One region of the Peptostreptococcus anaerobius 653-L genome, then DNA from elsewhere that is predicted to be linked to it. Evidence: riboswitches for the same ligand, from Rfam matches in the RefSeq annotation. Region 1 holds a riboswitch; the other holds the start of a gene.
The links. Region 1 has a riboswitch for FMN ahead of HMPREF0631_RS05810 (ECF transporter S component). Riboswitches for the same ligand answer to the same signal wherever they lie in the genome.
Positions count from the first base shown of each region.

Region 2: it holds a riboswitch for FMN, as region 1 does, so the genes downstream of both, ribD (bifunctional diaminohydroxyphosphoribosylaminopyrimidine deaminase/5-amino-6-(5-phosphoribosylamino)uracil reductase RibD) here and HMPREF0631_RS05810 (ECF transporter S component) in region 1, are expected to answer to the same signal.

Region 1 is NZ_ADJN01000050.1:58,922-63,141, forward strand. Features, by position in the region: gene HMPREF0631_RS05805 (bifunctional enoyl-CoA hydratase/phosphate acetyltransferase) at 1-593, opposite strand, end outside; gene HMPREF0631_RS05810 (ECF transporter S component) at 983-1,594, opposite strand; FMN riboswitch at 1,670-1,786, opposite strand; gene HMPREF0631_RS05815 (YfhO family protein) at 1,819-4,220, opposite strand, start outside.
Region 2 is NZ_ADJN01000047.1:7,496-11,715, reverse strand. Features, by position in the region: gene HMPREF0631_RS05235 (riboflavin synthase) at 1-346, opposite strand, end outside; gene ribD (bifunctional diaminohydroxyphosphoribosylaminopyrimidine deaminase/5-amino-6-(5-phosphoribosylamino)uracil reductase RibD) at 331-1,632, opposite strand; FMN riboswitch at 1,767-1,882, opposite strand; gene HMPREF0631_RS05225 (hypothetical protein) at 1,954-2,229, opposite strand; gene HMPREF0631_RS05220 (hypothetical protein) at 2,328-3,092, opposite strand; gene HMPREF0631_RS05215 (heavy metal translocating P-type ATPase) at 3,105-4,220, opposite strand, start outside.

The sequences.
Region 1 (4,220 bases):
AACTCAACTGCATCTACAGTAGCTGGCATCTTTTCATAGTACTTTTCCTTGGCGCATATCATAGCTACCTTTGGCATTTCATTACCAAGAGCATGGGCTACCTCTACTGCATTTTCAACTATACCCTTCTTCTGAGCAAGATCTGGAGCTATAAGCATAGCGCCATCAGAAGTTAGGAAGTACTTTTCGTAGTCTTCCTTGAATAGGATACCAACGTAGCTTAGAGTCTTTCCAGTTCTAAGTTCATTTTCCTTCTTTACAACTGCCTTTAGAATAACTGATGTATCTATAAGTCCCTTCATGATTAGACCAGCCTTACCCTGTCTTACCATGTCAACTGCCCCCTGAGCACATCCTGCTAGGTCGTCAGCATGTACTAATTCCATATCGTCAATCTTTACATTGCCTTCTTTAGCTGATTCCTTGATTATACTTTCGTCACCTACTAGTATTACCTTTACAAATCCTAGGTCCATTGCATTTCTTAGTGATTCAAGAGTTGCAACATCATATGGCGCAGCTACGGCAACTGTCTGTATTGCATCACCAGCTTTTTCTTTTGCTAAATTAATAAAATAATCCTGATTTATCATTTTTATTCCTCCATAAAATATTATTATAAAAAATAACAAGCAATAATGTACGACTATATTATTGGTTGCTTAAATTCTCCAACTAATTCAAATATATTGAGCCCAATTATAAATCGCCTCTTACACTATATTTTACCATATTTTAGGCTCCTAGGAAATGTTTTCCTACATTTTTTTGAAAATCATCTCTTATTAAACATTTTGTATATATTATTAGGCAATTTGGACTTTACAAGCCCACATAATATATAAAATTATATTTTTCACCTTACTAAGATTTTGCATTTTAAAAGGGCCAGCAAAAATAGCTGACCCCGATTATCGTATAAATTATAATTAGTCTCTAGGGTGCCTCTAAACCTAGGCTGTTTTAAAAAGTAACTCTAAACTTAGGCTGTTTTAAAAAACTTCTCCAACTTCTTGTATATAGGAAGTGTTAATAAAGAAATTAGGATACCCTTTATTAAATTGAATGGTGCGATAAACCATAGAACGAAAGACAATAAGTCGTTAACTCTAGGATTAACTGCCTTACCCATTCCTATTATAGCTTCCATACCCATGAACTTTCCATAGAAAGGCAACATTACAAAGTAGTTCATAACTGACCCTATAAATGTCATCATTATTGTAGCTGCGATAAATCCTATAACTATGCCCTTTATATTCTTCGTGTTAGCATATATTGTAGATGCTGTCACCACAAAGGCTCCTCCAACTACCACATTAGCCAACTCTCCTACTCCGCCAGTAGATGTCGCAGTGATAAAATGTAGGAAATTCTTAACTCCCTCAACTGCAAATCCAGCGACCGGTCCCATGGCAAAGCCTGCTATAAGGGCTGGTATATCAGATATATCGATCTTCAAAAAACTTGGGAACAAGCCCGGTATAGGCATCTCCACAAACATTAACACAAATGCTATAGCCGACAATAGGGAAACCTTTACCAGCTTCTTTGTTGATGTTCTCTTACTAACTGCACTACTTACTCTTTCCATTATTTTCCTCCTAATTAGTTCAGGGGTCAAAAAAATCCCGAAACCTATGGCCTCGGGACTGACTAACTAAATTAGTAATTTCTTCTCTCATCCAGACTTTACTGTCGGCTTTGGAATCTCACCAAATCATACCACTAGTGGCTCGCGGGCTATACCGCCGGTAGGGAATCTCACCCACCCCCGAAGATTTATATTTGTTTTACAACTCTATTATAGTAATTTTATCAAATATTGTCAATGTTTGATGAAAATATTTTTCTTTTTGTAAATTCGAACCCTATCAAAAATATTAAGGCTAGTAGGCTAATCACATAAGCCAAGCTTTGACCGGGTCTATGATAGTCTATGGATACAAAATTGTTGCCACTAGGTAGCTTTACAGCCATAAATCCTATATTCGCCCTGTATACTTTAGCACTTGTCCCATTGACTTTTATATCAAATCCCTTACTGTATGGTATTGATATAAATAATAACCTATCCTTGTCACAGTTAATTTGTCCTGTAATTTTATCACCCTTTATATTGAGGTCAACAAGGTGTTCTCTTGAGGGCTGAGTAAAATCATCCTTGATTTTACCCGTATCGACAAGTATATAGTCTATATTTTTCGAGTCAATATTGCAATCTGCAAGAAGTCTATAGGATAAATTATAGTCTCCCTTTTTCAAGTGTCCAAGATTTACAGTCAATCCCTTTTCTCCGGTATACCATTTCGATGACTTGTCCGTTATAAATGTAGTGTTTACTTTTTGGATGCTGTCTTGACCTAAACTGCTGACAAGGCTTGTAAACCTATTATTTTTACAAAATATACTCGGGTTCTTGATTATAGCATACAACTCACCCTCATTAGGAATATTTATCCTAGTGCCTATATTTAGGCTTTGGTCTTGTTCCCTTTCAAGCCTGTAGGGTCCATTCTCAACTTTTACTATATTTCTCTTATCCAAGTAGTCATTTACTTTTACCAATCTCTTTATGCCGTCTATTTTTTCTTCCAACAAACACGCACCTAGAAGAAAGGACTGCCTTTCGATTGGGTTCATTGTGTCTAGTTCATCCTTACATACATACTTGTCATAGGTAAACCCGAATGGTATATAGTTATGATTCTGGTATACTCCACTGATGTCCGTATTATTAAATTCAAGGGGTACGTTGTCCGTTCCATAATGATATTTTACTGATAGTAGGCCATCTACTAAAGACCTTGAATCCATACCAGTAACACTATTTATTGGTGATGCCTTAGAATTTTCATAATAACGGTTGAAGCTAGAGTAGTTATAATTTTGTATGCTATAATAACCAGAAACAGATGGATAAGAGAATATATCTGAAAAATTAGCATCCCGGTGGGCACCTGTCTCAACTCTTTCCATACCACTTGAAGTGATATTTGACAGCATTTTTATATTATAGTTATTGTCTATCCTGTCAACGTATTCTTTTTCTATGAGATGTTTGCCGCTTGAGATATAGTCTGTATATATGACCACATTAGTTGTCATAAGCAGAAAAGCCACAGATATCATAGCTATATTTCTATACTTAAATTTTTTCAACCATGATAGAACTATAAAAATACCCGCTCCTACTAGAGGGCCTATACTGCCCCTTATCCCTAATTGGTCACTGCCTACGCTTTTGTACACTATAAAAATATAGGCCAAAATAAATACCATAGCACCAAGCCTTTTTTTATCTGACATCTTTAATATATTATCGTATTGGTCAACAAAAATATATGCAAGTAGTAGGTCTATAGCAAATACCCACCTATATGTTGGATAAGAAAATCCATTCATCATAGATTGAAGCTTGGGGCAAACTACAAACAAGCCAGCTATTACTAATAGGCTTATATTTTTCTTTTTTTTGCTTGCAATGGTGCTATATATTCCAAGTATTACAAGACCACTAATGCCTAGGTAAACATCACTCTCAAGGTCTGGAACTGAGGATATATGCAATAGAAAATCTCTAACTTGCTCAAGACCTATAAATAGGTTTATAGGCTCTTTTTTACCTATGAACCTATAGCTATCTACATAGCCCAATATAAGTGGAAATATGACATATGCTGATAAGAGTAATCCTAATAAAAAACCTCCAATACCTCTTTTAAAGGCTCTCATAGCTTCCTTACTACCCAAGTCCTTTTTTACAAAGACTAGAGAAGTAACTGCATATATAAATCCAACCACAAGAATCATATAGGCAAAATAAAAATTGATGACTATAGTAGAAAATACACTTATCACAAAGGCAAGTGTCTTTCCATCCCTAATCAATATATCTATGGAGGCTATCAGTAGTGGTAAGAGTATCATAGGGTTAATAAAGTAGGGATGCATAAATCCCACAGTCAAACAATAACCACAAAATACATATATATAGGCCCCCACTATAGATGCTGCCTTATTTTTCTTAAACCTGTTGGCCATAAGTATAAAGCCAATGCCAGCCAGATACATCCTGAAAAACAGGAGAAAGGCATATAGTTTCTGGTGGTTATAAATCTTTCTAAGACCTGTAAGCACACTTATAGGATCATTTAATCCATAATAATGGTAAGTGGTAAGTATATCCTGGCCCAAGGCTAGCTTATAATTTATCTCAC
Region 2 (4,220 bases), on a different contig from region 1:
TGTCATCTTTTTTTATATCTACAATCCTTCCTGTTCCATCTATATGGCCAGATACTATATGACCTCCAAACCTTCCATCTGCTGGCATGGCCCTTTCCATATTGACCTTGGAGCCAATCTTAAGTGATGATAATGATGACCTATCAAGGGTTTCATGCATGACATCTACCGAAAATTCACTCCTAGTGAACTCAGTCACTGTCAGGCATACTCCATTGACAGCTATTGAATCCCCTAGTCTTACATCTTCCATTATCTTTTTTGCAGCTATTGTAAGTACAGCAGACTTTTGTCCCTTGCTAATCTTTTTGATGCTGCCTATTTCTTCAACTATCCCTGTGAACATTTCACTAAATCCCCCTCTAGCAATATATCCTTGCCTACACTATCAAATTCAATATTTTCAAGCATATAGGCATCTTCTGGCAAGTCTACTCCTATACCTCCGATTGGACTCTTGGCCTTTTCTCCACCGAATATCTTTGGTCCTATATAGGCCTGGACCCTGTCTACTATACCTGACTCTAGGGCAGAAAAATTAAGCTGACTCCCACCCTCTAAAAGTATGGAATCTATCCCCATTTGTCCCAGTATTTCCACAAGGTCCTCTAGGTCTACTACAAACCTCTCGCCCTGTCTTTCTTGATATACTTGGTACTCCTGGTATTTATGACCATCTTGGTCCATCTGTATTTCTTGTCCTATCTGTACTTGCTTTTTCCCTATGGACCTGTAGAGTTTTTTCTTGGTTTTTATGACAATACAATCCCTGTCTTCATAGGCTCTTATCTTTTCCATATCTTCAGAAATTGTAAATATAATCGTTTTTATATCCTTGGCACTAGTTACTATTTTTGAATTAAATGGAGTTCTTAGGCTAGAATCCACAACTACCCTTATAGGATTTCTTAAACCCTCTATAGAGTAGTCTTTTTTTATCTTGTCAAACCCATCAAAGTCTTCAAGCCTACAGTTAAGACTTGGGTCATCAGCCAAGACTGTACCCACACCCACCATAATAGCCATATTTCTCAACCTGTCTAGGTGAACCCTCCTTCTGGCATCATGGCCTGTAATCCACTTTGACTTTCCTGTATGGGTTGCTAGCTTGCCATCCATTGTCATAGCATACTTCATAGTTACTAGCGGTCTTTTATTTATTATATAATGCCTAAATATCCTGTTTTGCCTGTCAGCTTCATCCTTCAACACTCCGATATCAACCTCTATACCAACCTCTTCTAGTATTTTGACTCCCTTGCCGGCAACTAGTGGGTTTGGATCAAGAGATGCTACAACAACTCTTTTTATCTTGTTTTCTATGATGGCTTCTGTACAAGGCGGTGTCTTACCATAATGACAACAAGGCTCTAGGGTAACGTACATTGTTGCCCCCTCTATTGTAAGGTTTGGGTCATTAATCGCCCTATTTTTGTAGTCCTTGATGGCATTTCTCTCAGCGTGTAGTCCTCCATACTTTTCATGATAACCTTTGCCTATAATCTGGTCATCCTTGACAATCACAGCTCCTACCAAAGGATTGGGACTCACTCTAGCAATCCCTCTCTTAGCTAAATCCAAGGCTATTTTCATGTAGTGCTGGTCTTTTTCTAACCTGTCTATTTCCTGCAAAATATCACCTTCTCAAAATAAAATAACCCCAAACCGTATATGCGATTCAGGGCTCATTGATAATCCTAAACTATTATCAGAAAAATTAAAGCTCTGAAATGAAAACATTCCAGAGCTTAGATATTACATAAATTCACTATCTTCTTTCATCCAGACTTTACTGTCGGCTTTGGAATCTCACCAAATCATGCCATAATGGCTCGCGGGCTATACCGCCGGTAGGGAATCTCACCCTGCCCTGAAGACTTTTATTAACTTTTACAATACTAAATTAACATATTTAATTTTTATTGTCAAGTCATTCATCCTAATTACTTGTTACTAATTTTCTTCGTCGTCAGTTGATACTACTACAACACCTGTTAAGTCTTTTTCAGCTATTATATCATCAATAGTTTCTCTAGCTTCCATCAACTTTTCTAATGACATTGAGTAGTAGTCATTTGATGTCTTAGTGTCTATATTGAATCCGTGGTCATTCAAAAATGCATTTACAGCATCCTCGTTCTTCTTATAAACTACGTATCCCGCTGCACACACTCCAACACCTATAGCTATTCCCTTTACTAATTCTGTATTTCTTCTCCATTCAAACATAGTATTACCTCCTAATTATTAGTTATATAAATCACTAGGCTCATGCCCAATTATTATCTTTTTATGTCTTTTGCTGTCTATTTCTCTTATATATTTTATTATATCCTTGATAGACTCTTTTTCATATTTACATTTTGGTACATATCAAAGCAAGACTCTATAAACTGATTATAGAACATAGACTTGTTTTCCTCTTCGCATATAGTCATCTTGCCATTTCTAGAGACTGCGTTCATCATTACAGACCTACGTCTCTTAGTTAATATATGACGTCCAAACGTCAACAACCAAGCAATTGCAGGTGAATAAAGTCCTGTAGTGGTATTTGTAGCTGTACCCTTGTTGATAGAGTTAAACAAGTACATAATAGACATTACTTCAGGGTCAAAGGCACCATTTTCATTAAGTTCCTTGTAACCGTGCTCAAATATAGCTCCCATTGTAGTAACTAAGGCTGACCATCTTACGAAGCTCTTATACCTAGATCCAGTACCTATTCCCATAAGATTGATTCCTAGGTCTAGAATGATAAATGCCATAGATACAGCAGAGCTATATCCAAGTCCTGCCCTCTTGCCTATCTTGTAATTGACCTTTACTCTTGTTATAGACATATCCCTTGAATATTCTCCACAAAAGTTTAATATCAACTTGTTTAGGTCTGTACGCTCGTGGTCATACTCCAATACAAATGTATTAGTTATACTATTATAAGACCCACTTGTAATATTTGACTCATTTTTTATATTGTTTAAGATCTTGAGAGGGTCATTAGAAGAACCGTCAACCCTTAACCTCAATCTACCAGGTATGGAAAAAACTACATCTACTTCTCTATACTCTGATTTCTTTATTTTTTTCATTGGCTACCTCCACTATTCTAAGTAATTAGATTGCATATTATAGAAGAGCATCCTAACTGAGTTACCAACCACAAAGATTGTACTCATATTGTGCATTACAGCTGACCAAAATACTGATATATTGCTGACTGCACCTAGGACCAAGCCGACTGTATTTATACCTACAACCAAGGCGAAATTCTGTTTTACAACTTCCATTGTCTTATTTGATAGGTCTATAACCTTTGGTATCATTAGAGGGTCATCTGAGTTGATCACTATGTCTGATGTTTCCATAGCTACATCTGTAGACTTTGACCCAAGAGATATACCGACATTTGCATAGGATAGAGCTGGTGCATCATTAATACCGTCTCCAACCATTATCACACCTGTACCCTCAGACTTCATCTTTAAGATCTCATTGGCCTTATCTTCAGGCAATAGTTCATACCTAAAGCTATCTGCATTGACCTTGTTGGCTACTTCCTGAGCCTGTTTTTTCATGTCTCCAGTAAGGATTACAACCTCGTTTATACCATTAGACCTCATCATATTTATGGACCTCTTGATATGGTTTCTAGGCTTGTCATAGGCTGAGATAACACCTATAAATTCATCCCCATAAGATACGAATATAGGAGTTGCTCCATTTGCAAATTCTATAGATTCGTAGCTTGGTTCTATGCCGTTTTCATTCATAAATTTAAGGTTACCTACCCTGACTATCTTGTCATCTACGCTTGTATATGTACCCCTGCCGACAGCTGTTTCTATAGCAGTGTGAATAGGTATATCTACACCTAGTAGCTTACCGTATTCTAGTACACAGTAGGATAGTGGATGTGAAGAAGATTCCTCTGCTGCACACGCCAACCTTACTAGGTCTTTTTCGCTGTAGTTTTCATTTTCTATATGTACGCCCTTTATCCTAGGCTTACCTTCAGTTATTGTACCAGTCTTATCAAGTACAATAGTATCTGTCATGCTCAGCTGCTCTATAAAAGCTCCTCCCTTTATCAATACCCCATTTTTTACAGAGTTATTAATTGCTGCAGAAAAAGCTGTAGCCGTAGAAAGCTTTATGCCACATGAGTAGTCTATAACAAGCATATTAAGAGCCTTTGTTGTAGACCTAGTAGCACCGTA